3 regions of the Exiguobacterium sp. s150 genome follow, and region 3 is predicted to be linked to each of the others. Evidence: predicted binding sites of a transcription regulator. Region 3 holds the regulator's gene; each other region holds the start of a gene.
The links. The regulator Rex, encoded in region 3, represses fermentation and respiration genes when NADH is low (regulators of the CRP and FNR family bind a similar motif). The targets are predictions, from matches to a motif close to TTGTGAAATATTTCACAA.
Positions count from the first base shown of each region.

Region 1: a site for Rex is predicted at 8,672-8,689, ahead of KNP76_RS00055 (formate/nitrite transporter family protein). Genes of this name have one in related genera too.
Region 2: a site for Rex is predicted at 3,046-3,063, ahead of arcA (arginine deiminase). Genes of this name have one in related genera too.

Region 1 is NZ_JACSMC010000001.1:10,082-20,638, reverse strand. It holds gene KNP76_RS00095 (P-loop NTPase family protein) at 1-197, opposite strand, end outside; gene KNP76_RS00090 (hypothetical protein) at 244-744, opposite strand; gene KNP76_RS00085 (phytoene desaturase family protein) at 885-2,348, shown strand; gene KNP76_RS00080 (GNAT family N-acetyltransferase) at 2,363-2,785, shown strand; gene KNP76_RS00075 (YlbF/YmcA family competence regulator) at 2,893-3,321, shown strand; gene mutS (DNA mismatch repair protein MutS) at 3,371-5,899, shown strand; gene mutL (DNA mismatch repair endonuclease MutL) at 5,904-7,709, shown strand; gene KNP76_RS00060 (50S ribosomal protein L25/general stress protein Ctc) at 7,872-8,540, shown strand; gene KNP76_RS00055 (formate/nitrite transporter family protein) at 8,749-9,582, shown strand; gene KNP76_RS00050 (anaerobic ribonucleoside triphosphate reductase) at 9,769-10,557, shown strand, end outside.
Region 2 is NZ_JACSMC010000011.1:47,032-57,588, forward strand. It holds gene arcD (arginine-ornithine antiporter) at 1-530, opposite strand, end outside; gene argF (ornithine carbamoyltransferase) at 581-1,609, opposite strand; gene arcA (arginine deiminase) at 1,627-2,889, opposite strand; gene mgtE (magnesium transporter) at 3,192-4,550, shown strand; gene KNP76_RS07475 (solute:sodium symporter family transporter) at 4,688-6,469, shown strand; gene KNP76_RS07480 (GGDEF domain-containing protein) at 6,478-7,392, opposite strand; gene KNP76_RS07485 (GNAT family N-acetyltransferase) at 7,537-7,929, shown strand; gene KNP76_RS07490 (SDR family NAD(P)-dependent oxidoreductase) at 7,941-8,642, shown strand; gene KNP76_RS07495 (hypothetical protein) at 8,731-8,940, shown strand; gene KNP76_RS07500 (hypothetical protein) at 9,158-9,574, opposite strand; gene KNP76_RS07505 (MDR family oxidoreductase) at 9,718-10,557, shown strand, end outside.
Region 3 is NZ_JACSMC010000014.1:7,244-17,800, forward strand. It holds gene KNP76_RS08415 (hypothetical protein) at 1-21, opposite strand, end outside; gene KNP76_RS08420 (ABC-F family ATP-binding cassette domain-containing protein) at 18-1,919, opposite strand; gene KNP76_RS08425 (redox-sensing transcriptional repressor Rex) at 2,069-2,725, shown strand; gene tatA (twin-arginine translocase TatA/TatE family subunit) at 2,725-2,943, shown strand; gene tatC (twin-arginine translocase subunit TatC) at 2,946-3,734, shown strand; gene KNP76_RS08440 (YesK family protein) at 3,833-4,120, shown strand; gene KNP76_RS08445 (FAD-dependent oxidoreductase) at 4,307-5,653, shown strand; gene KNP76_RS08450 (PspC domain-containing protein) at 5,686-5,868, opposite strand; gene KNP76_RS08455 (hypothetical protein) at 6,020-6,493, shown strand; gene KNP76_RS08460 (NADPH-dependent F420 reductase) at 6,507-7,091, shown strand; gene KNP76_RS08465 (hypothetical protein) at 7,200-7,358, shown strand; gene bsh (choloylglycine hydrolase) at 7,517-8,491, shown strand; gene KNP76_RS08475 (hypothetical protein) at 8,525-8,803, opposite strand; gene KNP76_RS08480 (hypothetical protein) at 8,921-9,286, shown strand; gene KNP76_RS08485 (hypothetical protein) at 9,279-9,440, shown strand; gene KNP76_RS08490 (hypothetical protein) at 9,864-10,082, shown strand; gene KNP76_RS08495 (YdiK family protein) at 10,123-10,332, opposite strand; gene KNP76_RS08500 (CPBP family intramembrane glutamic endopeptidase) at 10,349-10,557, opposite strand, start outside.

The DNA of each region.
Region 1 (10,557 bases), on a different contig from region 3:
CGAATCGCTGGTCGCTGCGACTTCGGATAATCCCACACCGACTTCAAGAACTTCGGGTCGAACCGTTCCTCACAACCGGAGCCCATGTCCGGACGTGTCTGGCCGTGATCGGACAGCATGCGCTTCAAGACGCGATACGTCCAAACGGTCCTCGGCAAGTCGAGAAATATAATCGTGTCGGCAGCGGGAAGGCGCAATGAGGAATCTTCTTTGCATTAGAAATTACCTCTCGCATGTTGAATATCATGATTCTTCTGATTCTAGGATACGCCATTTTTCAATGACACCGTCCACTTCGTATAAGACCCGCACTTCCATTTGATTCAACACGAGCCGTTGCTCCGTTGCGAATAGGATGATCGGATAACCGGTCGACAGCGGCTCGTCCGCCTCGAAGACAGGGCTATGCGCCTGCATGGCGTAATAGCCGTCCGAGCGCGTATTGGCTGCCCCGGCATCGACTTGAATGACCGTCTCAAACCCCTGTAGTCTCAGCACGTAACTATACGTCGTACGAGCCCCTCGTTCGAGCCGCCATTCTTCAATCTTCGCTTCACGTCCGTCATTCGTTTTCTCCAGTAACACTTGTTGCGCCGTATACTCGCGTTCATAAGGGATCATCTCTTGAATGTTGACGGCCGTCATCGTGGCGACTTTTTGTGATTCTTCCGATGCCGGTGTGATGAGAATACCGATAAAAATCAAGATGGGAATCAATAAGTAAATGATGACCCGACTTCGCATATGCCTTCACCTGTCCTTTATCGATTTTTTCGCCATCAATCGAAAGAACCCTGCCTTTAGCCCGAAAAACATCGAGCCGACACGTCGAATCATCACGATTGAACGTCTGCCATGTATGATGGACGTAGGAGGGGATGGATATGCGTATCGGAGTCATTGGAGGTGGGATTGCCGGGTTGACGGCTGCCGCCCTCGCACAACGGCACGGACATGAGGTGACGGTTTATGAGGCGTCACGGGAATGGGGCGGCTGCGCCGGCAAGTTCGAGCGAGGCGACTACTTGTTTCCGGCCGGGGCGACGCTCGGTATGGGGTTTGAGCCGGGCGGGCTCCATGACCGCGTATTGCGCCATTTAGAAGAGACGGTCCCGGTTCGGCCGTTACAGGAAGTCATGGCGGTTCACTTGCTCGACCGAACCGTCGTCTATGATCAGGACCGCGATCGTTTCTTACGTGAACTCGAAAATAAGTTTCCGAGTGAGGCGAACCATGTCCGCGCGTTCATGAAAGAGATGTGGCGAGACTTTGAGACGCTCCGTCCATTGTTTGAACGGTTGCCGGCCTTGCCGTTTCGTAGTCGACAAGACGTCTTCGTCGCGGTGGAGGGACTAAATCCACAGCTTGTCGCCGTCGCGCCGAAACTCTATCGTCCGTTGCAAAAGACGCTTGCCCGTCATCAGCTGAGCGGGACGGTGTTCGAACAGTTTATTGATGGGATCTTGCTCGACAGTCTGCAGACAGGGGCGAAAGACGCGAGCCATCTGCTCGCCGCGGTCGCCTTGTCGATTTACCACGAAGGCGCGTTTTACGTCGAGGGGGGACTGTATCAACTTGCCGACGCGCTCGAACGCGCACTTCGTCGAGACGGCGGGACAGCACTACTTGGTCGTCACATCACCTCGATCGAACCGGTGAGTGACGGTTGGTTGCTGACGGATCGGCGCGGTCGGCTCGACATCGTCGATACGGTCGTATCGGCCATCCCGCTCGAGGCGACGAGTCAACTACTGACCGGGAAGGACGCGAAATCGTTCAAGCGCCAATATCGGCGTCACTTGAGCCGTTCGCAGTGGGGCACGTTTAGTCTATATATTACGCTCCCAGAACACGTCTGTTTGAACCGGCCATTGTTCCAACAAGTGTATACGGAGCATTTACCGAGCGGCCATGCGTTTTTGTCGATGTCAGCAGGCGGCGACGTGTTGCGTACCGACAAGCCCGAGCGGACGGTGACGGTGTCGACCCACGTCGACCTTTCGGAATGGAAGGATTGGAAACAGCGCGCCGTCTATGAGAAACTGGAACATGAATGGACCGAGCGTTTGATTGAGGCTGTGCGCATCGGATTCCCAGGTTGGTCGGGGCACACGAATCTCATGCTTCCAGGAGGACCGGGCGCCTGGGTGAAGTATACGAAACGCCCGAACGGTGCCGTCGGCGGCTATGCACAGACGCCGCGTCAATCATTGTTTCATGCCGCGAGTTATCGGACGAATCTTCCGGACTTTTTTGTCTGCGGGGACACGGTGTTTCCAGGCGCAGGGACGATTGGCGCGATGACGAGCGGGTTGCACGTGGCCCGGGCGCTCGGCGTGACGTTATAAGGAGACGATGGAAGATGATGAAAAAGCGATTTGATGAACTGACGACGCGTGAGCTGTACGCGCTCCTTGCCCTACGGACGGAAGTGTTCGTCGTTGAACAAGAATGTGCATATCAGGAGGTTGACGGGAAAGACCTCGATGCCGTCCATTATTGGGTGGAAGAAGGGGGCGAAGTCGTCGCGGCCTTGCGTGTTTTAATTCACGCTTCACCCATTGCGATCGGCCGGGTCGTGACGAGACCGGGGCATCGGGGCAACGGCTATTCGCGTCAATTGATGCAGGCCGCGGTCAACGATTACGGGGGAGAAACCCTCTACTTACAAGCGCAGACGTATGTCGAACCGTTTTATGCGAGTTTCGGGTTCGAGCGGACGAGCGATGAATACGATGAGGACGGGATTCCCCACGTCGACATGGTACGAAAAAGCAACGCTTGAACTGAATCCATGATGTACCTTTCCGAATTCGTTCATGGTAGAATGATGGAGAACACTCGCGCACGTTTCGTGCGATCACATTATAGACAGCAAAGGGGTTTACGAACGTGACTGACCAACAAGTGATTGAAAAAGCAAAAGAATTGGCCGAACTTCTCGCGAAGACGCCAGAAGTGGCGCGTTTCAAAGAAGCAGAGACGAAAGTGAACGAAAGCGAACGCGTGCAAACGCTCATCAAACGCATCAAGTTCTTGCAAAAAGAAGCGGTCAACTGTCAACACTACGGGAAGACAGAGGCCCTCGCGAAAGTCGAACAGAAAATCGACAAAGCAATGGACGAGCTTGACGCGATCCCGGTCGTCCAAGCGTTCCAAGAGACGCAAGTTGAGGTGAACGACCTGCTTCAATACGTGACGGTGACGCTTGCGAACTCAGTGACCGACCGCATCATCGAATCGACAGACGGCGACGTACTCGCTGGTAAAACAGGAAGTGGCATGGCGGCCGAGAAATCACGCGGCGGCTGCGGATACTAACAAACAGCTGGCCTCTGGTCAGCTGTTCTAATTTCTAGAGGTGAAAAAAATGGAAATCATACATCAAACCCCGATGATGAAACAATACTTCTCAATCAAGGCGGACCATCCAGACGCCTTTTTGTTCTATCGACTTGGCGATTTTTATGAGCTGTTCTTTGAAGACGCGCAAATCGTAGCGAAAGAACTCGAATTGACGCTCACATCGAAGAACGGGAAGAACGCGGAACATCCTATTCCAATGTGTGGGGTTCCTCATCACTCGGCCGCTATCTACATTGAGCAATTGATTGAGAAAGGTTTTAACGTCGCCATCTGCGAACAGATGGAAGATCCAAAAGCAACGAAAGGGCTCGTCAAACGGGAAGTCATCCAAGTGATCACACCTGGGACGTATATGGCCGCCCTCGGTGACAAGGAGAACCGCTATCTTGTCGCGGTGACGAACCATCCACTCGGCTACGGGGTGGCACGCGGCGATGTGACGACAGGTGAATCTTGGCTCACGACTCTCCCGACACGTGAAGCCGTACGTCGTGAGATGGAAGGGCTACTCCCGAACGAGGTGCTCGTCTCGGACGAACGTTTGAAGGACGTGTTGGCACCGCTCGGGATCCCACTCTCGGTTCAAACCGACCGGATCGATAGCGACTTGGCCGTTGACGCTAGAGACGAGGCGCAACGAGACGCGTTCGCCTTGCTATACGCATATTTGACACGAACACAAAAACGTTCGCTCGACCACTTGCAACCTGCCGTTGCCTATGAAGTCGAGCAGCACATGCAGCTTGACGCCAACACGGCCCGAAACTTGGAATTGTTCCGCTCGGCCCGTTCCGGGGAACGGAAAGGGTCGCTCCTCGCCCTGTTAGATGAGACGACGACCGCGATGGGAGGGCGACTATTAAAACGTTGGCTCGAACAACCGCTCTATACGGAAGGGGCGATAGAAGCGCGACTCGATGCGGTCGAAAACTTGTTAGACGACTTCATGTTACGTGACCAACTCCGCGAGCAGTTGAAGTACGTATACGATATCGAGCGTCTCGTCGCCAAGGTCGGATACGGGACGGCAAACGCCCGCGACCTCGTGCAGTTGCGCGATACGTTATCCCGCATCCCGGACGTGCGCGCCCTGTTACAAGCGGTGACGGCGTCAAGGCTTCGTCAAATTGATGCGGAACTCGATTCGTTTGAGGAATTAGCGGAATTGCTTCACCGAGCGCTCGTCGACGCACCGCCCATCTCGACGAAGGAAGGCGGCATGATTCGAGAAGGGTATTCGAGCGAGCTCGACGAACTGCTCGAAGCGAAAGCGAACGGGAAGACGTGGATTGCCAACCTTGAACAACAAGAGCGTCTTGCGACCGGAATCAAGTCGCTCAAAATCGGTTATAACCGTGTGTTCGGTTACTATCTTGAAGTCACGAAAGCGAACGCGAAGCTGCTCGAGGAAGGGCGGTATGAACGGAAACAGACCCTAACGAACGCCGAGCGTTACGTCACACCGGAATTAAAAGAAAAAGAGGCGCTCATTCTTGGGGCCGAAGAGAAGAGTTGCACGCTCGAGTATGACTTGTTCGTGGCACTTCGAGACGAGGTCAAGCGCGAGACGAAACCGTTGCAGCGGCTTGCCCGTTCGCTCAGTGAACTCGACGTCTTGCTCAGTCTCGCCATCGTCGCCGAAAAACGGGATTACGTTCGCCCGACGACGGCGAAACATGTTCAAATCGACCGCGGCCGCCATCCTGTCATCGAGACGGTGCTCGGGCGCGGCGAGTACGTCGCGAACGACTTGACGCTTGACGACTCGCGGCGGATGCTCCTCATCACGGGACCGAACATGTCCGGTAAGTCGACGTACATGCGTCAATTCGCACTCATCGCCATCATGCATCAGATCGGTTCGTTCGTCCCGGCCGAAGCGGCCGAGCTCCCATTGTTCGACCGTATCTTCACGCGAATCGGGGCAGCCGACGATTTAGTCAGCGGCCAGTCGACGTTCATGGTCGAGATGACCGAGACACGTCAAGCCGTCACGGAAGCGACGGAACATAGCCTCATCTTGCTCGATGAGATTGGACGCGGGACGTCGACGTATGACGGGATGGCGCTCGCGCAAGCGATCGTGGAATATATCGCGGCCACGATCGGCGCGAAGACGCTCTTCTCGACCCACTATCACGAGTTGACCGTGTTGGAACAGACGATCTCGACGCTAGAGAACGTGCACGTCCGCGCAGTCGAACGTGATGGTCGCGTCGTCTTCTTGCACGAGGTCCACCCAGGCAAGGCGGATAAATCGTATGGGATTCACGTCGCCGAGTTGGCCGACTTGCCGGCAGATTTGATTGACCGGGCCCGGTCCATTTTAGAGCACCTCGAAGCCGAACCGGCGCCGGATGAAGCGAAGCGAGAAACACGCCCGACAAGTGAGACGGATGTGGCCCAGCTGTCCTTGTTCGAGAAATCGGACAGTTTAACAGACGAACTGCTCGCGCTCGATTTACTCGCCATGAATCCGATTGAGGCGATGCAGGCGCTCTATGCGCTACAACAAGCTGCGAAGAAAGGATGAGACGATGGGAATCATTCAAGAACTCCCTGAACAGTTAGCCAACCGAATCGCGGCGGGCGAGGTGGTCGAGCGACCCGCCTCGGTCGTCAAAGAACTCGTTGAGAATGCGATTGACGCCGGCGCGACGAAGATTGAGGTCGAGCTCGTCGAGGCCGGGATTCGGCTCATCAAAGTCCGGGATAACGGACACGGATTTTATGAAGATGACGCACCGCGCGCTTTTCTCCGTCACGCGACGAGCAAGATTCGCGACGAGCATGACTTGTTCCGCATCCGAACGCTCGGTTTCCGAGGCGAGGCCCTCGCGTCGATTGCCTCGGTTAGCCACGTTACGCTCAAGTCACGCCGCGCTGAAGAGGTCGGATTTGAGATGACGCTCGAGGGAGGGGTCTTGACCGAGACGAAGCCTGCGGCAATGAACGTCGGAACGGAGATCACGGTCAGCCAGCTGTTTTACAATACGCCGGCCCGGTTGAAATATTTGAAGACATCGGCGACCGAACTCGCGAGCATCACGGATACGTTGAATCGTATCGCCCTGTCTCATCCGGAGGTTCGTCTTGCAGCCTATCATGAAGACAAGGAGTTGTTGCGGACGAACGGAAACGGTGACCTTAAACAAGTGATGCTCGCCATCTATGGACGCCAAGTCGCCTCTCAAATCGTGACGGCGTCGAGCAAGACGAACGACTATAGTTTGAGCGCGTATCTCGTCCGTCCGGAAGTGACCCGTTCGAATAAACAATACGTGACGCTCATCTTGAACGGACGCAGCATCAAAAACTTCGCCCTCACCCAAAGCGTCCTCGAAGGCTATCACACGCTACTCCCGATCGGCCGTTACCCCATCGCTGTGCTCGAAGTGAACATGGACCCGATGTTGATCGATGTCAACGTTCACCCGACGAAGCGCGAAGTCCGGCTCTCAAAAGAAAAAGAGTTATGTCAATTGATTCGAGACACGGTCCAACTGACGCTTCGTGAGCAACGCCTCATCCCGACGGTCCAACCGAAACCGAAAGTGGAACGCGCCCAGACGGAACAAGCGCGACTCGACTTTACCGTCGAGCGCTCGCCTGAAGTGAAAGAAGAGCCGGCATGGAACTACCCGATACCACGTGAACCGATCACGTCGCCGAGCCAGTGGGCACCAACGCCTTTGAACAAGGAAGTCTCGCCGAGGCACGAGCCTGATTCGGAGGCCACCCCGATGAAACAGAAGAAGGAGCGGCTCCCCGAGCTCGACGTCATCGGGCAATTACACGCGAGTTATATCGTCTGTGGCGGCGAGGACGGCATGTACGTCATCGACCAGCACGCCGCGCAAGAACGGATCAAGTATGAACTGTTCTATGAACAACTCGGGAATCCGGGGAAAGAGTACCAGCTACTCTTGTTACCGCTCACGCTCGAATTCACCCAGCAAGAAGCGCTCGCCATCGAAGAAGTGCTGCCGCTCTTAGAAGAGGCCGGGATTCAACTCGAGCCGTTCGGGGGGAACACGTTCCTCGTCCGAGAGATTCCGACGTGGTATCCGCAACACGACCTTGAAGGAACGGTTCGGGATTTAGTCGAGATGGCGATTCGCGATCGTTCGATTGACCTTGCCAAATATCGCGAGGAGGCGTCCATTTTGATGGCATGCAAACGTTCGATTAAAGCGAACCATCCGTTGAACGTCGAGATGATGCGCCAACTGATTCACGACTTGTCGGAGACAGCGTCGCCTTACACGTGTCCGCACGGTCGCCCAATCCTTGTTAAATGGAGTACGTACGAACTTGAGAAACTGTTTAAGCGTGTCATGTGACAACGTTGTAATCTTTTTTAACGGTCTGTAACGTTTACCCGATGCGTGACGTGGGAACATTATACACATGTCGCTCAACGCATCGAGGTTGAGAGGTGGCTCTTTCACTGCCTCACCCTCAAGATGTAGACATGATCCATTAACCAGTAGGGGGAAAAGATTATGGCAGACAAGCTTAATGTAACGAAACGAGAGTTACGACCACGATCGGTCCGTGCAAACTTACGCAAAGAAGGAAAAGTGCTAGGTGTCGTTTACGGCTACAAAGTCGAGAGCACACCAGTCGCGTTTGAAGAGATGGCACTTCGTAAAATCCTTCGTGAGCATGGTGATAACGCCTTGATCGAACTCAACATCGACGGCAAGAAAGTGAACACGCTCGTTCACGGGACAGAAGTTGACCCGTTCACGAACGAGTATAAGCACGTCGAGTTCATGGCCGTGAAGATGGACGAAGCAACAGAAGTCGAAGCGGACGTCACGCTCGTCGGCGACGCGAAAGGTGTCAAAGAAGGCGGCTTCTTGGCACAAACGCTCTATAAAGTCACGGTATCGGCCACACCTGCCAACATTCCAGAGCGCATCGAACTCGATGTATCTGAACTTGGCATCGGTGACTCGGTGACGGTAGCGGACATTCCAGAAAACAAAGACTACGAGGTTGTCTCGGATGGCGAACTTCAAATCGCATCGGTTAATGAGCCGGTATCACTTGAAGAGCTTGAAGCAGACACAGATACTACGCAAGAAGGTGAAACTGAAGCGACTGAAGAAGTGTCGGCTGAAGCATCTTCGGAAGAGTCTGAAGAGAAGTCTGAAGACAAAGAATAAGCTCGATCGAACGACCCTTTGCGAAGGGTCGTTTTTTTCGTCACAAATCCGACATATGTAAACGATTACGATGTGAAAAATGTGTCAACATGGTCTAAGGTCGATTGCAATTTATTGGATTCGGGCTTATATTGTTAATGATTTCACATGTTCGTTCTTATTATAAAGGTTCATTCAAACAGAAAGAAGGGTTTGTGACATGGCATCAATGGAAATCCATGCACTTGAATCATTACGGAAGAAAGCCCAGGCGTCATCGCACATGATTCATTATCGGCCAATGGAATACTTTTTACGGGCGATGCTCGCCGGGATCTTTATCGGGTTCGCCGCCATCTTCACACTAAAAGTCGTCAATGGCATGTATCTGCTTGATTCGCCGTTCACGACGCTCATTGGCGGCTTTTCGTTCGGGATCGCACTCGTCATGATCATTTATGGGGGAGCTGAGCTGTTCACGGGGAATACGATGTACTTCACGACGTCGACGTTGCGCGGATATACGACGCTCAGTGATACGATGCTCGTCTGGTTATTGTGCTTTGTTGGGAATGCAGTCGGCGGAATTTTGTTCGCCATATTGCTTGCCCCGACCGGAATCATTCAAGAACTTGGGATGAACAACTGGTTGTTCGCCGTCGTCGAGAGCAAGATGCACCATACGACGGTCGAGATTTTCTTCCGTGCCATCTTCTGTAACTGGATGGTTTGCCTGGCGATTTTCTTGCCGAAACAAATGAAAAATGAATTTGCGCAAATCTTCTCGATGATCTTCCTAGTCGCGGTCTTCTTCGCTTCAGGATTCGATCATGTCATCGCGAATTTCGTTTTGTTCGCGCTCACGCTCGTCGTCCCGCACCCAGAGACAATCAGTTTCGCCGGGGCGATTCACAACTTGGTTCCGGCGACGTTCGGAAACATCATCGGAGGTGCCTTGTTCATGGGGGCCATCTATACGTGGTTGAACGCGAAAGGATTGCGGGAAGCCCAAGAGTCAGAAGAAGTCGAGTTGACGATCGTCAAACCTGCTAAAGAAGTATGACTTATATCACGAATCGTAACAGTCGAGTCCCTGCCTAGGGTTCGGCTGTTTTTTGTCATGTTTGCCCTATAAAGATGTCACAAAGTCGTCCCGCATAAATGCCTGCGAACGTGACATAATCTATATATAGATGATTAGTTCGCTGTTTACAGCGAATGGATTCAATATATAGTGAGGTGTTGCAGGGTGAATTTAATTCGATTGTATGAAGATGTCTGTGTCCTCCCTGACCAGGATTTGGTCCAAGAAAACGCGAACGTGGACGGCAAGTCGCCGCTCGGGAAGCTGGCTCGCTTGTCCTCGGAAGTGTCAAAAGAACTCGCGACGACGTACTTGTTGTCCGAACGCTCGCGACGTGCGGTCGCCGATAATTTTTTATACATTCACGATGCAGACTATTACGTGACGGGCTCAACGACGTGTTGCCAAATTCCGCTCGGTGACTTGCTAATGAACGGCTTTCACACCGGACATGGGACGATTCGGCCCCCGAAAGACATCCGGTCGGCGATGGCACTCGCCTCGATTATCCTTCAGGCGAACCAGAACATGCAGCACGGAGGACAGGCGTTCCCAATGTTTGACGTTGATTTAGCTCCCTATGTGGAGAAGACGTATGAACGTCACCTCGAACGACTCCGTCATCTCCCGGTCGAGTTGACGGACACCGAGATGCGTACGATTGCGGAAGAAGAGACGATTACGGCGACGTATCAAGCGTGCGAGGCGTTCATCCACAACGCCAACTCGATGCATTCCCGTGGCGGTGGGCAAGTTCCGTTCGTTTCCATCAACTATGGGACGGATACGTCACGATGGGGCCGAATTTTTATTCGGGAACTGTTACGCGCGACCGAACGCGGTCTCGGGAATGGCGAGACACCGATCTTCCCGATTCAAATTTTTAAAGTAAAAGAAGGCGTCAACTTCCATGAGGGAGACCCAAACATCGACTTGTTCAAACTCGCTTGTCGA
Region 2 (10,557 bases), on a different contig from region 3:
TTCGCGATGGTCGTGATGATGTTGATCATCGACGCCTCGTGAATCCCACGCAAAATGAGGGAGTGGACGAGCCATAGCATGATGGACGCACCGATGATGGAGGCGATGTTTTGACCGCCTTCGAAGATTGGAAAGAAATAGCCGATCGAACTGAACAATAGTGTCGCGTACGCGACGTTTCCGAGCCAGGCGGAGAGCCAGTAGCCCCAAGCCGAGTTGAATCCGACGAACTGTCCGAAGCCAGCCCGCGCATAACTATACACCCCGCCGTCGAGGTCCGGTCGCCGCATCGTTAAGTTTTGGAAACTTAATCCGAGTGTGATGATCCCGATGCCGGTGATGACCCAGCCGATGAGAATCGCACCCGCGTTCGCACCTTGGGCCAAGTCGGCCGCCAAGTTGAACGCCCCGCCCCCGATCATCGAACCGACGACGAGTGCCGTCAGGGCCCCGAGCCCCAACCGTTTGTCTTTAGGACTAGGATTTGCGCCAGCTGAACCGCTTGAGTCATGATCTAATTTCGTAGACATTTAACTCATCCCTTTCGCTTCATTAAAGGGGACAAATCCCCCCCCTCTCCTCAACGTTCGAGCCATTCCGCTGTATCGACAAGCGTCGCCGCCATGACTGCTTTAATCGTGTGCATCCGATTCTCGGCCTCGTCAAACACGAACGAATGACGGCTCCGGAATACTTCATCGGTCACTTCCATCTCGGCCAAGCCGTACTCTTCATAAATGGCCCGGCCCACCTCTGTCTCTAAATCGTGGAACGCCGGGAGGCAGTGGAGGAACATGACATCTGCGTTCCCTGTCTTCTCGAGCATCTCCATGTTCACTTGATACGGTCGGAGCAGTTGAATCCGCTCTGCGAACTCGGCCTCTTCACCCATCGATACCCAGACGTCCGTATAGATGACGTCCGCGTTCGCGACCGCCTCGTCGACGCTTTCTGTGAGGGTGATGAGCGCGCCCGTCTCTTGTGCGACCGAGCGGGCGTAATCGACGACCTCGTCTGACGGCCAGAGTGATTTCGGGGCACAAATCCGGATATCCATTCCGACTTTTGCACCGCCGATCAACAACGTGTTACCCATGTTATTGCGCCCGTCCCCGACGTAAACGAACCGAATGCCGGCAAGGTCGCCTTTTTGCTCTTTCACCGTCAAGAAATCGGCTAAAATTTGCGTCGGGTGATACAAATCGGTCAACCCGTTCCAGACCGGGACGCCCGCGTCACGTGCGAGTCCTTCGACCGTCGCATGCGCGAAGCCTCGGAACTGGATGCCATCGAACATGCGACCGAGCACGATGGCCGTATCACGAACGGATTCTTTCTTACCAAACTGAATGTCCGACTTTCCGAGATATTCCGGATGCATGCCGAGGTCGACGGCTGCGACCGTGAATGCACACCGTGTCCGCGTCGACGGCTTTTCAAACAAGAGAGCCACATTCTTCCCTTCACAGACGCGATGTGGGATGCCTTGTTTCTTTTGTCGCTTGAACGCGGCCGACAAATCAATCAAGTAGTTCAGTTCGTCCGGAGAAAACGCATTGAGTGATAAAAAATGACGGCCTACCAAATCAACATTGTACGTTGTGGACATGTTCAGGTTCCTCCTCGTCAAATATCTTCACGAATAATCGGGCAACTCATGCAACGTGGGCCCCCACGGCCGCGTGACAACTCGCTTGACATGATTTCGATGACTTCGACACCTTCCGAACGCAAGAGCTCGTTCGAGACATAGTTTCGGTCGTACGTGACGACGACCCCTGGTGCGATGGCGAGCGTGTTCGATCCGTCGTTCCACTGCTCCCGTGCCGCCGCGATCGGATCGCCGCCGCCACACGGGATGAGAACGATGTCATCGAGATTGAGTGCGGCTTTTAGCACTTGTAACAAATCGCTATGTTGCGTGATATGAAGTTCTCCGTCTTGATTCAGTGACAGCTCGAAGATGTTCATCTTTCCTTCCGGTCCTTGGATGAACGGATGAATCGTGAACTTGTCGTGGTCGACCATCGTGAAGACGGTATCGAGGTGCATGAAGGCTCGCGATTTGGGGATTTCGATGGCAATCACTTTTTTAAACGTCCCGCCATGCTTGAGCAGATTAAGGGCGACCCGCTCGATGCCTTGCGCTGTCGTCCGCTCGGAAATCCCGATGGCGACGACTTCTTTAGACAAGACGAGTTCGTCCCCGCCTTCCATCGCGAACCGGTAGTCACGGTCTGACCAAATCGGGACGTCATGTTTGGCGAATCGTGGATGGTACTTCATGATATATTGCGTGAATAACGATTCGCGCCGCCGCGCCGGCTCTTTCATACGGTTGATTGATAAGCCATTGCCGATGGCCGCTGCCGGGTCGCGGGTGAAGTATAGGTTCGGCATCGGATCCAGGTAGAACGGATACGTGTCTTCAATCATCTCATGCAAGTGACGTCGTTTCTCCGGCTTGATTTCCGACTTGCGAATCCCAGCCATGACCGTCTCGATTAACTGTTCATTGTCATAGGCGAGCAAATATTCTTTCAACGTCTCATACGATCCGTTGATGTTCGACTTTGACTCGGACAAGATGTCGGCGACGAACCGTTCCCTTACGCCCGGAAGCGATAACGTCTCGGCCATCAATTTTTCTAAATACAGCACTTCGACGCCACGGTTTTGCAGGGCGCTCGCAAAGTAGTCATGTTCTTTTTGGATGACCGGCAAATGTGGGATGTCATCGAAGAGGAGTCGTTCTAAATATTCGGGGGTCAAATTTTCAAGTTCACGGCCCGGACGTTTCAGCAGCACCGTCCTGAGTTCACCGATTTCTGAATACACGTGGATTGGATGTTTGAGCGTAGTATCCCGTGAGGTCTGTTGATCCATCATCGTTATCATCTCGCTTCCTCCTAGTGTTTCGGGTGTGTTGCTACCCTTACATTATCAACTTACCCAATATCGCGACGGGTAAGTCCGACGGTGGGACCGTGGCGAATTCCACATCGAGATGAATGAACGATCGATAAAACTGAATGAAAAAAACAATTGTGAATCATTACACAAGTATACACAATCACTTACCTCTGTATAATCGCTGTATACATTGTGAAATAAATTCATTATTTTTTTTGTGTTCCTTTCCTGTATGATAGGGACGTACCTGAATCTACTACGGAAAAGGAAGTGAGTCGATGGCAATCGAACGTACAGAACATGCGCGTCACCAAGCTCAAGTGACCGCGCTCATTCAAAAGGGGGACCCGGTCGATTTCCGCGACTTGTTCCTTACCCTTCACCCTGGTGAACAGGCGGATTTATTTATCGAGCTCGAGCAGCCTGAGCGCCAGTTCGTCTATCGAGCACTCACACCGGAAGCGTTCACGGATTTATTTGAGAAGTTGGAACTCGAAGACCAGGAGCAATTCATCCAAGAGATGCCGCGGCCTTATGCGGTCCGTGTCTTGAACGACATGTTCTCGGACAATGCGGCTGACTTGATGAACGAATTGCCTGACGACTTTATGAACGAGTTGTTCGAACAGATGGACGAGACCGAGGCCACAGAAGTCAAAGACTTGATGCGCTATCCGGACGACACGGCCGGAGCCGTCATGACGACGGAGTTCGTCGTCTTAAAGGCAGATAAGACCGTCGGCGAAACACTCGAAGAGCTACGTGACCTCGGACCGGACGCCGAAACGATTTATTATTTGTACGTGATCGATGCATCCGGTCGCCTCGTCGGTGTCGTCTCGCTCCGCGATTTGATCGTGTCACGGCTCGATGCTCGGATCGCCGATATTATGGGACGACGTGTCGTCTCTGCGAACGTGCTCACCGACCAAGAAGACTTGGCCCGGACCGTGCAAAAGTACGACTTGCTTGCCCTTCCCGTCGTCGACGATGAAGAGAAACTACTCGGAATCATCACGGTCGATGATGTCATGGACGTGATCGAGCGCGAGACGACCGAAGACTTTGAAGAACTATCTGCGACGAAAGGTTCATCTGACATCAACATGGGACCGGTCGAGGCGGCCAAAAAACGCGCGCCTTGGATTATCAGCCTGATGTTCCTTGGTATGATCACCGCCTCGACGATTGGCGGATTTGAAGAAACGCTTGAGACAATCGTGCTCCTCGCCGTCTTCATGCCACTCGTCATGGGCTCAGCTGGAAACGCCGCGACCCAATCACTCGTCGTCGCCGTCCGCTCGATTGCACTCGGCACGATCAATCGAAAGAACGTCATGAAGATGGTGCGACGCGAGTTCGGGACCGGGGTCATCCTCGGGGTCGTCTGCATGATTGTCATCTTCGGTGTCATCACGTTCCTATATGACAACGCCTTAATTGGTATCATTGTCGGGATTTCCATTTTCGCGGCACTGAGCGTGGCGACGATTGTCGGGACGCTCATCCCACTTCTCATTAATCGATTAAAACTTGACCCGGCTGTCGCTTCGGGGCCGTTCATCACGACGCTGATGGACAATCTTGGGTTAATCATTTACTTCACCGTCGCTACATCCATGCTTCAATTTCTTTAAGCCATGTGTCCTCGTACACATGGCTTTTTTTGTTACGTTTTGTTTACAGACGAGAAAACGGGAAATGATTACCTACTTTTAATGGGTATTACATGAAGATACTTATAAATAAGAAGAAACCGAAGGAGGTCTCTCGTATGACCATTCAGCAAGTCGCTTACATATTGATTACTGGTGCCATCTTTATGGGACTCGTGGCGTACGTGTCGTATCGCATGACGCGTGGCAAAGTCGACAGCGCCGATGACTATTTCCTTGCGGGTCGTGGGTTGACCAGCCTGTTCATCGCCGGTTCGTTATTACTGACAAATCTTTCCGCCGAACAATTAATCGGTTTGAACGGTCAGTCGTTCGCCGGCAATATGTCCGCCATGGCGTGGGAAGTCACAGCCGGGATCGCCGCCATTATTATGGCGCTCTTTTTACTACCGCGCTTCCTCGGAATCGGCATTTCGACCATCCCTGAATTTTTGAGCCAACGGTATGACGAGGACGTCCGCCGTCTGACGGTTCTTTTGTTCTTGTTCGGTTATATGTGCGTCACCATTCCGTCAATGCTCTATTCCGGCGGCCTTGCCGTCTTACAGCTATTCGATGTGCCGGAACTACTCGGCGTCAGTTTCGAACAGGCGCTCTGGATGGTCATCTGGTTCATCGGGATTATCGGAGCCATCTACGCAATCTTCGGCGGACTACGTGCCGTGGCTGTATCGGATACGTTGAACGGGATTGGACTCATCATCATCGGATTCCTCGTCCCGACACTCGGTTTCATCGCACTCGGCGATGGCAATCTTGTCGATGGAATGAAGACAATCGCGACGTCGAATCCGGAAAAATTGAATGCTATCGGTTCGAGTAACGACTCGGTTCCGTTCTTGTCTATCTTTACCGGCATGATCTTCGCCAACTTGTTTTATTGGGCGCTTAATCAATACGTCATTCAACGTGCGCTCGGCGCCAAGAACTTGGCCGAGGGACAAAAAGGGGTCTTGTTCACCGGTTACTTGAAATTGCTCGTTCCGATTTTCATGTTACTTCCAGGGATTATCGCGTTTCACTTGTACGGTTCAAACGTCGACAAGGCCGACCTCGCCTATCCGAGTTTGATTGCCGACTTGTTACCGATGTGGCTGATGGGCTTCTTCCTTGCTGTCTTGCTCGGGGCCGTGTTCAGTTCGTTTAACTCCTTGTTAAACAGTATCGCCACGTTGTTCGTGCTCGATATTTATAAACCGAAGTTTAAACCAAACGCATCAGACAAAGATTTGATTCGCGTCAGTAAATGGTTTGGGACGTTCGTCGCCCTCATCTCGTTCTTCGTCGCCCCGAACTTGATGTATGCACCAGACGGGCTTTGGGACTTGATTCGTCGCTTCACCGGCTTCTTCAACATCCCGATTCTCGTCATTGTCTTGATTGGGATGCTCGTGAAGCGTGTCCCGCCGATTGCCGCGAAAATTGTTATCGTGTTCCATGTCATCACGTACTATTTTTTTGTCTGGGGGACCGAGCAGTGGTTTGGCTTTGACCTTGGGATTAACTTTATTCATATTTATGGCATCTTGTTCGTCATCGAGACATCGATTATGCTCCTGTTCGCGAAAGTTCGTCCGATGACGACGGCGAATCCGATTCGCATCGAACTCGGTCGTGTCAAGCCGTGGCGTCACGCCATCTCGACGTCAATTCTTCTTGTCGCATCGATGATTTTTGTCTACTTCGTCTTCTCACCGATTGGACTCGCCTACGCGGACGGAATCGTCTCAGGCTGGTTCTTCCCGGCAACGCTTGGGTTGTTCACCGTGACGGCCGGGCTCGTCTTTGTCTCGTATCGCTACTGGCTCCCGCGCTATGAAGCGTATTTGAACAACCTTGGGACGAGTGAAGAGACTGAAGAAGAAGCAAGCGGTAGTTAACAACAACCTCACCGATCCATTAACGGATCGGTGAGGTTGTTTTGTTTCATACGGCGTTTTCGTTCATACATGGCTTGGTCCGCCTCATCGTATAAGGCGACGAAATCGGTATGGTCCTCTGTAAAAGAAGAACCAATCGCAGCCGATATACCCGCTTCTTTAAATGCGAAATGAATCGCCGTAACAAGTTCCGACAACTCCTGGTCCGAACCGGTCATCAATACGACGAACTCGTCTCCACCGAGCCGGTACACTTTTGGACTTTTTCGTGTCAACACGTGTGCCGCTCGTTGGAGCAACATATCGCCAGCGGAGTGCCCGTACGTATCATTCACCTGCTTTAAATCGTTTAAATCGATTACAATGACGCCGCATGTGGAAGCAATCGGTAAGCGATCGACGGTCTCTTCGAACGCCCGTCGATTCCACACACCGGTTAGACTATCATGCCGACTCTCATACACAAGCGCTTCTCGTTCCGTGACGGCCGCCTCGACATTCCGGATGACACCTTGCACAGCGACGAGTTCCTCGCCTTCATAGATTGGTGTCGCATACTCCTCAAACCATAAATAACGGCCATCATTCGTTTGCCACCGCTGCAAAATCGGTTCTTCATAGTTAACCTGCCCTGTCACTTTCTGGACAAGTAGCTCATAATCATCTGGATGAATGCGATGAAAACAGTCATTCGGGTCGTCATAGTTTTTCGCAACCGTCCCTTCTCCTAGATAGTCATCAAGTGACGGACTGATATAACGAAACCGAAAGACCGGTTTTACGTCAAAGACGTAAATGACATCTTTCATTTGGTCGGTGAATCGGGTCATCGGTTCATCCGCCTGATTCACTTGACGACGGATTTTATAGACAATGAATGCTACACTTAACCCGATAAGGATCCCTAAAATAAACTCGACCACGACGTACACCCCTGTCTTAAAAAATCTTCATCTATCGTATCATGGAGCACGCCTATGCCTCTTGCGTCCTCCGTTATTTAGGGGAATGATTTTTTTAGATCTTGTCATCAATGTGCCACGTCAGTTCATTTGGAGGTTTCTATAGTGAGCTACTTTATTCGTCCCTACACTGAGAAGGACTTTGAACAAATCCAAACATTAAACGAGACAGGAGGCTGGACACAGCTCGTCGTACGTTCGGATGAGACGAGGCAGGCTTGGGACCATTCAAACGTGGCCTATGTCATCGAGGTCGACGGATTAATCGTCGCGTATGTCCGGGGGATGACCGACACGGCCGTGAGCCTGTACATCTGTGAACTGCTTGTCGCCGCCTCACATCGTCGACTCGGACTCGGGGAGCAACTTTTGACGTACGTGCATTCACGCTATCCGACGACACGCCTCGAGATGCTTGCGAGCGCCTCATCGCAGACGTACTATGAGAAATTGAACTTCCGTCCGTTTTACGGTTATCGTAAAACGATACATGAATAGGAGGAAAAATGATGAAACTTGCCATAGTCACCGGTGCCTCACGCGGCCTCGGCCGCGCCATTGCCGAAGAACTATCGAAACGGGATTACGAGGTCGTCAACTTCTCACGCACGCAAGGCGATGCCCCGTTCCGCCATGTGAGCGTCGACCTCTCCGATTCTGTGAGTCTACTCCACGCGCTCGAACAAATGCGTCCGCTCATCGAACGCGCCGATTCGCTCCTCGTCGTTCAAAACGCGGCGCTGATTGACCCGATTCATCAGGTCGGACAGTTAGACTCCAACCAATTGATGTCACACGTCCAAGCGAATTTGCTCGCACCGATGCTCCTCGCCAACCATGTGCTCCGTTATACGTTACCGGTCTCGTTCATTCACGTGACGTCGGGCGCCGCCAAACGGCCGATTTCTGGTTGGAGCGCGTATTGCGCGACGAAAGCCGGTCTCGATCACTTCACGGAGACACTCGCCCTCGAGCTGACCGACACGCACCACCGGGCCGCCTTGTTCAATCCGGGCGTGATGGACACATCGATGCAAGCGACGATTCGAGCCTCGTCAAAAGACGCTTTCCAAGATGTCGAACAGTTTCAGGCATACGTCGCGGAAGGCCGGCTCCGTTCTCCGGAAACCGTGGCCCGTGTCTTGATCGAGTATATGATTGATACGCCGTTTGAGAACGGGAAGACGTATTCGATTTACGACCTCGTCTAATTTTTAACCCGGGTCAAAATTCACCCACCCCTTCTGTTCTTAAGCGTCTACACTGAAGTCAGACAAAAGCAGAAAGGATGATGGTGTCATGAAGACGATTGCAGGAGGGTTATTGTTTTTCGGCTTATTCAGCCTTGTTCTCTCGTCCACGATGATTGGCGACACAGCTATCGTCGGCGCGTTGGTGAGCGGCGTGTCCATCCTCTCGAGCGTCGGACTATGGTTCGGTGCGACGGAAGTCGTGCGCATGCGCTCGGACGTCCGCTCCATGAAAAAAACGTCTTTCCCTACTGAATGAGGGAAAGACGTTTCAGGCTGTAGACAAATTACTTGTCTGCAGCTTTTTTGTTTAAAGCCATGATCTAAGCAAACTATAGAACCGCTTGAAATAGCGATTTTCTGCGATGGCGCTATTGAAGAAAACGACAAAGTCATGTTTCAGTTCAACTGAAACATGACTTTGTCTACACTCTGAAACGTCTTTCCCTACTGAATGAGGGAAAGACGTTTTCGATTCAATCTTCGTCTTCGTCATCGATGAAATCGTCGAAGTCGTATTCTTCAAAATCTTCTTCATCAATAAAAATATCACGGTCATTGACGACGTGAATCGGACCGTTGGCCACGTCGATTCGAATCGTCCATGCCCATGGAATGCGCAATCGGCTATATACGCCCGTCCAGAATTCCATCGATTCTTGTTCATATCGTTCGAATTCTGTGAGTAACTCTTTGAACGTCACGCCGGATAACTGAAAGTTTGAGTCTTGGATGCGTTGAAGCGCGTGATGCTTCGCTTCAAGCTCCGCCGCTCGGACCATCTCTTCGGCAGTCGCCATCTCGAGAATCGTACCATCGGGCGGTAGAATGTCGTATACGTTAAATAGTTCGCCTTCTACTTCTTCGTCAAACTCGTAGTCATCGTGCCGCATGCTACATTCCTCCTCACTCTAGTTGAATCTATTCCATTATACCATTCCACTCCACGTGAGAACGAAACATTTGTGTATATATTTTCTACGAACGGGAATCATAGTAGAGGATGAAACCTTACGATTCGAAAGGGGAAATGACGATGCATGACACGTTTCAAGCGCTCGTTTTAAACAGAGAAGAAAACCGGCTTCATGCCGAAGTGACCGAAGTGAAACGCGACGCACTACCGCGAGAAGAAGATGGGAACGTACTAGTCGAAGTCCATTACTCCGCGCTCAACTATAAAGATGCGCTCGGACTGACCGGAGCGGGGGCGATCATTAACGAGTTCCCGTTCATCCCGGGCTGTGAGTTCGTCGGAAAAGTCATCGAATCCGACCATCTCGATTTCAAAGCCGGCGACGAGGTCATCGCGACCGGTTTCGGTATCGGTGAACGACATTTCGGCGGTTTCAGCCAAGTTGCACAAGTTCCCGGAAATTGGTTGGTCAAACTGCCTAAAGGTATGGAAATGCGCGACGCCATCGCAATCGGGACACCTGGACTGACAGCGATGCTTTCAATCGATGCGCTCGAGTCCGCCGGCGTTCGACCAGGAGAAGAAGTACTCGTAACAGGTGCGACTGGAGGAGTTGGCAGTTTTTCAATCGTTTTACTTCATAAACTCGGCTATCACGTCATCGCATCGACAGGAAAAACAGACTCTCCCTACTTGTATGAACTTGGCGTCGACACGGTCATCGACCGGCATGAGCTCGAAGGACCGACGCGTCCTCTCGCTCGACAACGTTTCGATGCGGCGATCGATTCGATTGGTGGCAACACACTTGCAAATATTTTGAGTCAAGTCCGTTATGAAGGGGCAGTCGCAGCGTGTGGGCTTGTCGGCGGTTCCGATCTTCCGACCACTGTTTATCCGTTCATTTTACGAGGCGTCAAATTAATCGGTATTGATTCCGTCATGCAACCCATCGCACGA
Region 3 (10,557 bases):
CAGCGCACGGGACCGCATCATGAATGGAGCTCCTCCCATTCCGCATACAGTGCCGTGATTGACTCTTTCGTCGCGTCGGACTCGCTCGATAGCTCCTGTGCCCGCGCGAAGTCGTTGAAGACGTCCGGCTCGCAAAGGAGCTGTTCAATCTCTTCGAGGCGCGCCTCGTGCTGTTCAATCGTGAGCTCGATCTCTTCGATGCGCTGTTTCATTCGACGCTCCTCACGTTGTTGTTCCTTGTCGGCCCGTTGCTTTTTGACGACGACTTGTTTCGTCTCAACGCGTGCGAGCCGGGCCAGTTCTTCGAGTTCTTCTTTCTTCTCGACGTAGTACGAGTAATCACCGAGGTACTCGTCGATCCCGTTCGGCGTGATCTCGAGGACCCGCGTGGCGAGCCGGTCGATGAAGTACCGATCGTGCGAGACGAACAGGATGGTGCCGGGATAGTCGAGGAGCGCGTTCTCGAGAATCATCTTCGAGTCGAGGTCCAAGTGGTTCGTCGGCTCGTCCAAGATGAGCAAGTTCGGCTGCTCGAGCTTCAGCTTTGCGAGCGTCAAGCGGGCCCGTTCACCGCCTGACAGTTCGTGGACACGTTTCATGACGTCGTCCCCACTGAAGAGGAACTGGCCGAGCAGGCTCCGTACGTCTTGCTCGCGCATGAGCGGCCAGTCGTTCCAAATCTCGTCGATGACGCGGTTCTTATCAGACAGATTCTGTTGCTCCTGGTCGTAGTAGCCGATCTCGACGCCGGTACCGTAACGGATGTCGCCGGTGAGCGCCGGCTGTTGTTTCGTCAACACTTTCAAAAGCGTCGACTTGCCGACCCCGTTCGGGCCGACGAGGGCGACCGATTCGCCGCGCTGCAGCTGGAAGCGCAGGTTTTGAGCGATTGGTTCCTCATAGCCGATGGCGAGGTCGCTTCCGCTCAACACATCATTCCCGCTCTGGCGTTTGATCGTGAACGAGAGGACGGCGCTGCGTTCGTCGCCGTCCGGTGCATCCATCCGGTCGACCTTCTCGAGTCGCTTCCGGACGCTCTGGGCACGCTTCGTCGTCGTCGCGCGGGCGATGTTACGTTGGATGAAGTCTTGCATCTTGGCGATCTCTTCTTGTTGTGACTCGAACTGCTTCTTCTCTTGCTCATAGATGGCGGCTTTTTGTTCGAGGTACTTCGTATAGTTGCCGACGAAGCGACGGCTCCGATGACGCGACAGCTCATAGACGACCGAGACGACCCGGTCGAGGAAGTAGCGGTCGTGGGAGACGATGAGGACGGCGCCTTTATAGCCGCTCAAGTACTTCTCGAGCCACGCGAGCGTCTCGATGTCCAAGTGGTTCGTCGGCTCGTCCAAGATGAGGAGGTCCGGGCTCTGGAGGAGCATCTTCGCCAAGGCGAGACGCGTTCGTTGCCCACCCGAAAGCGTGTCGATTTGACGCTCGAAGTCGTCCGGATAGAACCGCATCCCGTGTAGCACCGAGCGAATCGTCGCTTCATATTGATAGCCGCCCCGATCCTTGAACGTATGTTGTTCCTCGTCATACGCGGCGAGGAGCCGTTCATAGGCGTCCGCATCGTTCAAGATGCGTTCACTGCCCATGTCTTGCTCCATCCGTCGGAGCGTTTGTTCTTGCTCGATTAAATCGGTGAAGACGGTGAGCATTTCGTTCCAGATCGTCTCGCTCGATTCTAGCCCGGAGTCTTGGGCGAGGTAGCCGATCGTGACGTCTTTTGGCTTCATGATGTCGCCTGAGTCGTAGTTATATTCCCCGGCGATGACTTTGAGGAGCGTCGACTTGCCGGCACCGTTCCGGCCGACGAGGGCGACACGTTCACCTTCTTGAATCTCGAGTTTGACGTTCTCTAAAATCGGCTCGACGCCGAATGATTTCGATAAGTTGTTGACTTGCAATAGGATCAAGTGAAAAAACCCCTTTCTCTGTATTTAGTATACTGTATTTTTTAGTCTTTTCAGGTATATTCGTTGAGTGGTCATGTGAATTCGTTTACAATCAAGGTGTATGAAATCAGATTCGTGTGTAACGTGTCGTAAAAAGGAGGCTCTTTCCGTTGAGTCAAAACGAACCAAAGATTCCGCAAGCGACAGCCAAACGGTTGCCACTATATTATCGGTTTATCCAAAGCCTGCATTCATCAGGCAAACAACGTGTCTCTTCTGCCGAACTGAGTGAGGCGGTCAAGGTCGATTCGGCGACGATTCGCCGCGACTTTTCGTACTTCGGTGCGCTCGGTAAAAAGGGATATGGCTATAACGTACAGTATCTGTTAGACTTTTTCCGAAAGACGTTGAACCAGGACGAAATCACGAACGTCGCCTTGGTCGGGGTCGGTCATCTCGGGACAGCTTTCGTCAACTATAACTTCCTTAAAAACAATAACACACATATCGTCGTCGGGTTCGATGCAGATGAGACAAAAGTCGGCACGACGATGTCCGGTGTCCCGATTCATCACGTCGATGAGATGGAACAGATCATGAAGCAAAACAAAATCGATGTCGCCATCCTCACGGTCCCGTCCGCCTATGCGCAGCCGGTCGCCGATGACTTGGTCCGCTTTGGCATCAAAGGGATTTTGAACTTCACGCCGGCTCGACTTACGGTGCCGGACACGGTCCGCGTCCATCATATCGACTTGTCGATCGAACTCCAGTCGCTCATTTACTTTATGCAACACTATCCATCTGCTGAGGGGGTCCATCAATAATGGAATTACTAGCATCGTCACTCGTCGTCGGGATTCCGGGGGGAGCAAGTCTCTTCATTATCGCGATTATCGCGCTCATCATCTTCGGGCCGAAGAAGTTGCCTGAGTTCGGCCGTGCGGCCGGCCAGACGCTCCGTGAATTCAAAAATGCCACGAGCGGTATGATGAACGAACATGATGAAAAAGACAAGAAAGATTCTGAGAAGAAAGAGCAGTAATCATGAACCATCAACCTGATCAAGAGCGGGCGCTGTCCGACCACTTGACAGAGCTGCGGAGACGACTGATGCTGTCGGCATTTGTCGTCTTTGCCTTCTTTTTGGCCGCTTTGCCGAGTGTCAAATACGTGCTCGCCTATCTACAGGCGGACCTCGTCGAACGAGGACTAGAGCTGAACGCCTTTGGGGTCGCGGACCCGCTCATGATTTATTTGAATTTGGCGCTCGTCATCGGTCTCGTCGCGGCCAGTCCGTTTCTACTGTATCAACTGTGGGCGTTTGTCGCACCTGGTCTGCATCCGAAAGAGCGGAGAGGGACGCTCGCCTATATCCCAATCATCTTCATCTTGTTCCTCGTCGGTCTCGCGTTCGCCTACTATTGGTTGTTCCCGCTCGTCCTCGACATCTCGACGAACCTCGGGCAAGACCTCGGGCTGACGCAAATCATCGGGGCGTCGAACTACTTCACGTTCCTCTTGCAACTCACGATCCCGTTCGGCCTCTTGTTCCAACTGCCGGTCGTGACGATGTTTTTGACGCGTATCGGGGTCGTGACGCCGTCTTTCTTATCAAAGATTCGGAAGTACGCCTACTTCGCGTTGTTCGTCATCGCGGCGTTCATCACGCCACCTGACTTGACGTCGCACCTCATGGTGTCGCTACCGCTCTTCTTCCTGTATGAAATCAGCTTGTCGATTTCACGCGTCACGTATCGCGGGGTGCTCAGACGTGAGAAGGAAGCGCAAGTGAAAGAACAGATGGATTTGATGAAACAGATGAATGAGAAGTGAGCATCGCGTTCTTGGACGCGATGCTTTTTTTGAACGAGTAAGTGTGACGTCACCGTGGTAAGATAAGGAGACCATCAACGATTCAGGGAGGACAGGTCATGTGGGAATATTACGGGGATGCGCTCATCGCAGTCGGCGTCTTGACGACGGCCTTACTTATCTGCGCACTTCATTTTTTACGGTCGTCACGTAAGCGAAGACTGACGTTTCCGCTCTTTCTCGGGGGAATCGGCTATACACTGTTCTTGATTGGTCTCGTCTTCATCCGTGGCTGGGACGGGATGGGATGGAGCTTGATCGGATTCAGTCTATACGCCTTCGGGCTCATTCTTTATATCGGCGTCGCCACCTATCTTTGGGTCAAACAGCGACGCCTATCCTCTTGACCATCCTGATCACAGGATGGTTTTTTCGTGTCACAACGAGCGTTCAAATTTTCGACATAATTACGTGAAAAGTTGAGCAAAGGTATTGTCAAACTGTCTTGTGAAATAGTACACTAATTTCAGAAAGTAAATGTGATATTTATCACAAACACTAACTTGCCTAACACTCAAAGGAGAGACAACCATATGAAAATCGCAGTCATCGGATGTACACACGCAGGAACAGCAGCAGTCAAAGGATTACTCGCCAAGCACGACAATCTCGACATCACGGTGTATGAGCGGAACGACAACGTCAGCTTCCTCTCATGTGGGATCGCCCTCCACGTCGGCGGTGTCGTCAAACGTGCGGAAGAGCTCTTCTACGCGTCACCGACTGAGCTCGAAGAACTCGGTGCGACAATGCGCATGAAGCACGACGTGTTGAATATCGACACGGAAGCGAAGACGGTCCATGCGAAAAACCTCGACACCGGGGAAGAAGTGTATGACACGTTCGATCGTTTGATCGTCACGACTGGTTCATGGCCGATCGTCCCGACGCTTCCTGGCATCGAGATGACTGGGATTGAGCTCTGCAAAAACTATGGCCACGCCCAACGCATCATCGAGCGGGCAAAAGACGCGACGAACATCGCCGTCATCGGTGCCGGTTATATCGGTGTCGAACTCGTCGAGGCGTTCGAAGTGTACGGCAAACACGTCACGTTCATCGATAGTGCCGACCGCATCTTGAACAAGTATCTTGACAAGTCGTTCACCGACCAACTTGAAGCGGATATGACGGCACGAGGAATCGACCTCGAGCTCGGCCAGACGGTCGAAGCGTTCCGTGGGACAGACGGAAACGTCACGCACGTCGTGACCGATAAAGGCGAGTTCGAGGCCGACCTCGTCATCCTCTGTGTCGGGTTCCGTCCGAACACGGGCCTCCTCGAAGGCCAAGTCGACATGCTTGGCAACGGCGCCATCATCGTCGACGAATATATGCGCACGAGCAACCCGGACGTCTTCGCAGCAGGGGACAGCTGTGCCGTCTACTACAACCCGGCGCGCACGCACGCCTACATCCCGCTCGCGACGAACGCCGTCCGCATGGGGACGCTCGTCGCCGAGAACTTGATCGCACCGCGTGTCCGTTATCAAGGGACGCAAGGGACTTCAGGTCTTCGCCTCTACGATTGGAATATCGCCTCGTCAGGTCTCACGGAAGAAGCGGCCGCCTTGTTCGGCCTCGACGTCGAGAGCGTCGTCGTCGAGGACGCCTATCGTCCTGAATTCATGCCGACGGCTGAAAAAGTCCAGTTCAAGCTTGTCTACGAGGTCGGCACACATCGTGTCGTCGGCGGACAAGTGCTCTCGAAAGCGGACATGACGCAAGCGGTCAACACGTTGTCGCTCGCCATCCAAAACGAGATGACGGTCGAAGAGCTCGCCTATGTCGACTTCTTCTTCCAACCGCACTACAACAAGCCATGGCACTTCATCAACAGTGGGGCGCTCGCGGCGATGAAAGATAAAGTCAACGCATAAAAAAACTCGGGAGCCGCGGCTTCCGAGTTTTTTTATAGGTAGCGTGGAGCGTCCTTCATCGAGTTGGCGAGAATCATGTAGATGAGGACGTTCCCCGGCACGATTAAAAAGAGCAGACGTACACCGAGCGGAGACAAGTCAAAGTATTCAGCGATGCCGCCACACACACCCGAGAGTGAGCGGTTCGTGGCAGATTTTCGAAGCGGACGTTGCATAGGCGTGGCTCCTATCTCACATATTTTATGTAAATTTTACCATGTAAACCTGCTGGCCGTGTACGATTGTCACAGGTTTTTTTTCGTCTGAAGCCGGGGAAGGGTTAAGAGAAAGCATGTGTCACCTGGTCCTTTAAAAGGAGGAGCCGATATGGCGAAGAAGGAAAAGCAGTCGTACCACATCGTCACGTTCACGTTTCCAGAGGAGTCGGTCTCGTATCAAGCGTTCAGTAAGTTGAAGAAGTATCACGCCGAAGGGCTAATCGGGTTCGAACAGCTCGTCGTCATCAAGCGTGAAGACAATGGGGCGTTCTCGTTCGAAGATGCCGTCCAACTGACATCGACGAACAAGTCGACGAAAGGTGCCTTGATTGGAATGGCCGTCGGGATTCTCGGAGGACCGTTCGGGATTTTATTCGGGACGCTAACGGGCGGACTCATTGGCGGGACGAAAGATTTGAAGCACGTCCAAAGCATTCAAGAGACGTTCAAACGGACCGTCGGCAACATCGAGCCGGGACAGACCGGTGTGATGGGTATCGGGGAGGAGTTTGATCATTCGGTGCTCGATGGGCTCGCCGCCGAACTCGGTGGCACGGTGACACGGACAGACGAAGAACTGTGAAGGGGAGTTGTATATGAAGATTGGGATATTAGGAGCAGGGAAAGTCGGTCGGACGCTCGGACGCAAGTTCGAGGACGTCGGATATGAAGTGTTGTATGGGACGCGTTCGGAGCGCGAGGGGACGATGTCGCTCCAAGACGTGGCGTCGAACGCGCAAATCCTCTTATTGACGACGCCGTTCGCGGCCGCCGTCGACTTGATTCAATCGCTACGTGACTTAGACGACAAAATCGTCATCGACGTGACGAATCCGATCGCTAAAGAGTTTGACGCCATCGAGCGGCCGGAAGGAAAATCGGGGGCCGAGCATCTGCAAGAGCTCGCCCCGCACGTCCGCATCGTCAAGGCGTTCAACCAGACGGGTGTCGAGAACCTAGAGAACCCGAACAAATCGATGATGTTCATCGCCGGCGACGAACAGGAGTCGGTCCGGGCCGTGCAAGACCTCGCTGCGAAGATCGGCTTTGATGCCCATACGCTCAGACACTTGAAGCTCGCGCGTGAGCTCGAGTCGCTCGCGTGGCTATGGATCCATTATGCGACGAAAGAGCGGAAACATCGGAACTTTGCGTTTTACTTGAAAGAAAATAGTTTCTAAAACAGACCGAGGCGAATTCGTCTCGGTCTTTCAAGTAATCTTTGATAGAATGGGGTTGTGAGTATTGAGGATTTTCTAGAAAACGATTGGTCAGGAAGGAAGACAGCTATGGGTTTTGCCATTTTGACGTTCATCGTCGCGTTCATCCACGTCATCGCTGGGGCGGTCGTCTTACATAAGTACCCGCAGTATAAAACGATCGCCATCAGTGTCATCGTGCTCGGTTTCATGTACGGACTGTTGACGGTCGGGTTTATCGTGTTATAGAAGAAGTCTCCAAAAGCATACAGAGGGACATGAAGACCGGTGAGGAGAAAGCCTGACCGGTCTTTTCTGTGTGAGGGACTGTGGTTTAAGTCATCGCATAACGTGAATAGACCAAAGAGTGTTGTTACTGTTTGCATTGGAATGGAAGGAGTCTAATTATGTGTACCGCAATCACGTATGCGCCGCACGCCCACTACTTCGGCAGAAACTTAGACCTGAACGTGTCCTATCACGAACAAGTGACGATCACGCCTCGACATTATCCGTTCAACTTCAGACGGATGGGCGAAAATACGAACCATTACGCGATGATCGGGATGGCGACCGTCGTCCAAGATTATCCACTCTATTATGAAGCGACGAATGAGAAAGGGCTGAGCATGGCGGGGCTGAACTTCCCGGGGAATGCCATATTCAAGCCGGAAGTCGACGGACGCGACAACGTCTCCCCGTTTGAGTTCATCCCGTGGATCCTCGGGCAGTGTGCGACAATCGAGGAAGTGAAAGAACGACTGGCGACGATTCATCTGGTCAATCTCAACTTCAGCGACGCGCTCCCGCTTCACCCGCTGCACTGGATCATCGCCGACAGGGACACGTCAATTGTCGTCGAGCCGATGGCGGACGGGCTACGCGTGTACGACAATCCGGTCGGGGTCTTGACGAACAATCCGTCGTTCAAATATCAGCTGTTCAATCTGAACGATTATCGGCACGTCTCGACTAAGCTGCCGGTCAATACGTTCGCGCCGACATTGAATCTCGATGCCTATTGCCTCGGATTGGGCGGGCAGGGATTGCCGGGCGACCTATCGTCGACATCGCGCTTCGTCCGGGCGACGTTCGCCACATTCAACTCGGTCTGTGAACCGACCGAGGCGTCTGCGGTCGGGCAATTTTTCAAACTGTTGGATACGGTGCTCCAAGTGCGTGGATTGAACGAGGCGGAGGATGGGACGTACGAGTACACCATCTATTCCTCGTGCTGTAACGTCGACGATGGTATCTATTATTATCGGACGTATGACAATAACCAAATCACGGCCGTATCGCTGTTCAATGAGCAGTTAGATAGCGAGCAATTGATCACGTATCGCCTTCAACACGAGCAACAGATCCATTACGAGAATTGAGAACAGCCCTCTTCGCGTGAAGAGGGCTGTGTCTTATAGCGTACCGTTATAAAGGGGCGGCGCATCGTCTGTGCTGATCACTTTCAAATGACGCTCGTCTTTCACGTAGACGCTCTTATAGGCCACACGTCCATTCTCATAGAACAGGATGACGCGGCTGCCATCGTTATCGGTCTCGACTTTCGGTTCGTACTTCGCGACGTCGATTGTCTCCTCGAGCACACTATACTCTTCGTATGTGGCCAACCCATCGGCGTCCGTACAACCGACAAGAAAGACGGAAGCGAGGATAGAAAATAGTACTTTCTTCATCGTATCTCTCCTTTTGATAGTTCACCTATCAATTATAACGTACGGCAATCGCGTTTTCAAAGCGAACGAAACTTGTCGCAAACTTCTTCGTATAGATGGGAAGAGGAGGTGGATGATATGAGCGGACGGAAGCTGGCCTTCGCCGTCGGAATCGGCTTGGTGATTGCGGGCACCGTTTTTGGTGTGTCTTCGTATCTATTGTTTCTCATCGCGAGCGTGTTGTTTTACCGGCAGAAACGCCTAAAAACGGGAGAGTATGCGACCTCGGTCAAAGAACGTCTACTTTGGCGCTCGAGTGAGAAGACGTGGCTCGTCGCCGTCCTCGTGTTCGTGGTGATGTATTTGATTGGATTTGGTGCGACGCAGGTGACGATCCCGACTCAGGATCTTGCCTTGACCGCTTTGACCTATTTGTTTGCGACAAAAGGGCTGTTTTTGATGAATGAGATTTATACGTACGAGCAGGAGGCGAAAGATGAATAAGAACGTATTCAAAGGATTACTCGTGATGTGGCTGGCACTGATTGGACTCGACCTATGGCTTGAACAATACGCGCTCGTTGCAGTAACGGGTCTCGGGATCACCGTCTATTCCTATTACAGATTTTACGAACGGGAAAGCCCATACCGGGCATAGCCCGCCTTTAGGGATGGGATGAAAGTGAGTTCGGATGTGAAGAACATCCGACATTCGGGTATATATATTCCATAGACAAGTACAAGTCTCTAAAACGCCCGTGTCCATCGCACCTTGAGAATCGTATCCGGTTCGGTCACGAAAACATGTGACCGGTAAAACGATGCCTGTCGTCACGTAAAAGACGCTAAAACATCAGGTGGACACACCTGCAACGACCTGTGGTGGATGGTAACAGTCCATCAGCCTGAGAACCTATATGGTCTGTCTCAGGAGGGGTGATGGCACACCCTCATCTGAAGGCTTGAGCAAAACAGAAATGGACTGCGCTCGCACAAGCACTTCAGAATCCCACGGTTTCAATCGTGGGAGTGTCAAAGTCAACAAGTGAAGCGACTTTCGGACGAGTCGAAAACGAGCATCATGAACGAACTGAACGAGAAGACGGTGTCGTTCGTCGTCTTGTCTTTCCTGCTCGTCTTAATTGTCGGGCTTTTATTCGACCTGCGAACCCTTCCGACTGCTGAAACCGTGTTCGTCGCACTCGGTGGTTTGTTCGTGTATCGGGGCTTGACGATTGGTGGCTTACTCATGCGAGACGTCTATCGAAACGACCTGATGAATCCATCCAAGGAAATATGACTATAGAAAATCCCAAGCGACACCGTCGCTTGGGATGTTTTTATGCCGATTTATCGGTCTTTTCTTTTTTCGCTTTTCGGGCGAGTGTCAAGATTTGATACACCTTGAAGAAGTCATACGCGGCTACGGCGATGATGAAGTACGTCCAGAAGCTGAAACCGTACTCTTGTACCGAGTAGTAGGCGAGGACCGTGAACAAGATCCCGAAAGATAAGCTGAACGTCAGCATGATTTTTAAGTGTCGCGGCATACGTGCCACCTCATTTCTACATCAATAATAGGGCGACCATGACGAGCGCATTGTTGAACGCATGAATCGCAATCGGAACGATTAAGCGACGCGTCTTCGCATAGGCGACCGTGAAGGCGAAGCTCATCGCGACGTACACGAGGAAACGGTTGTCATCATGGATGAGCGCGAACAAGACAGAGCTGACACCGAAGGCGATCCAGAAGCCGAACCGGGCGCTCAAGT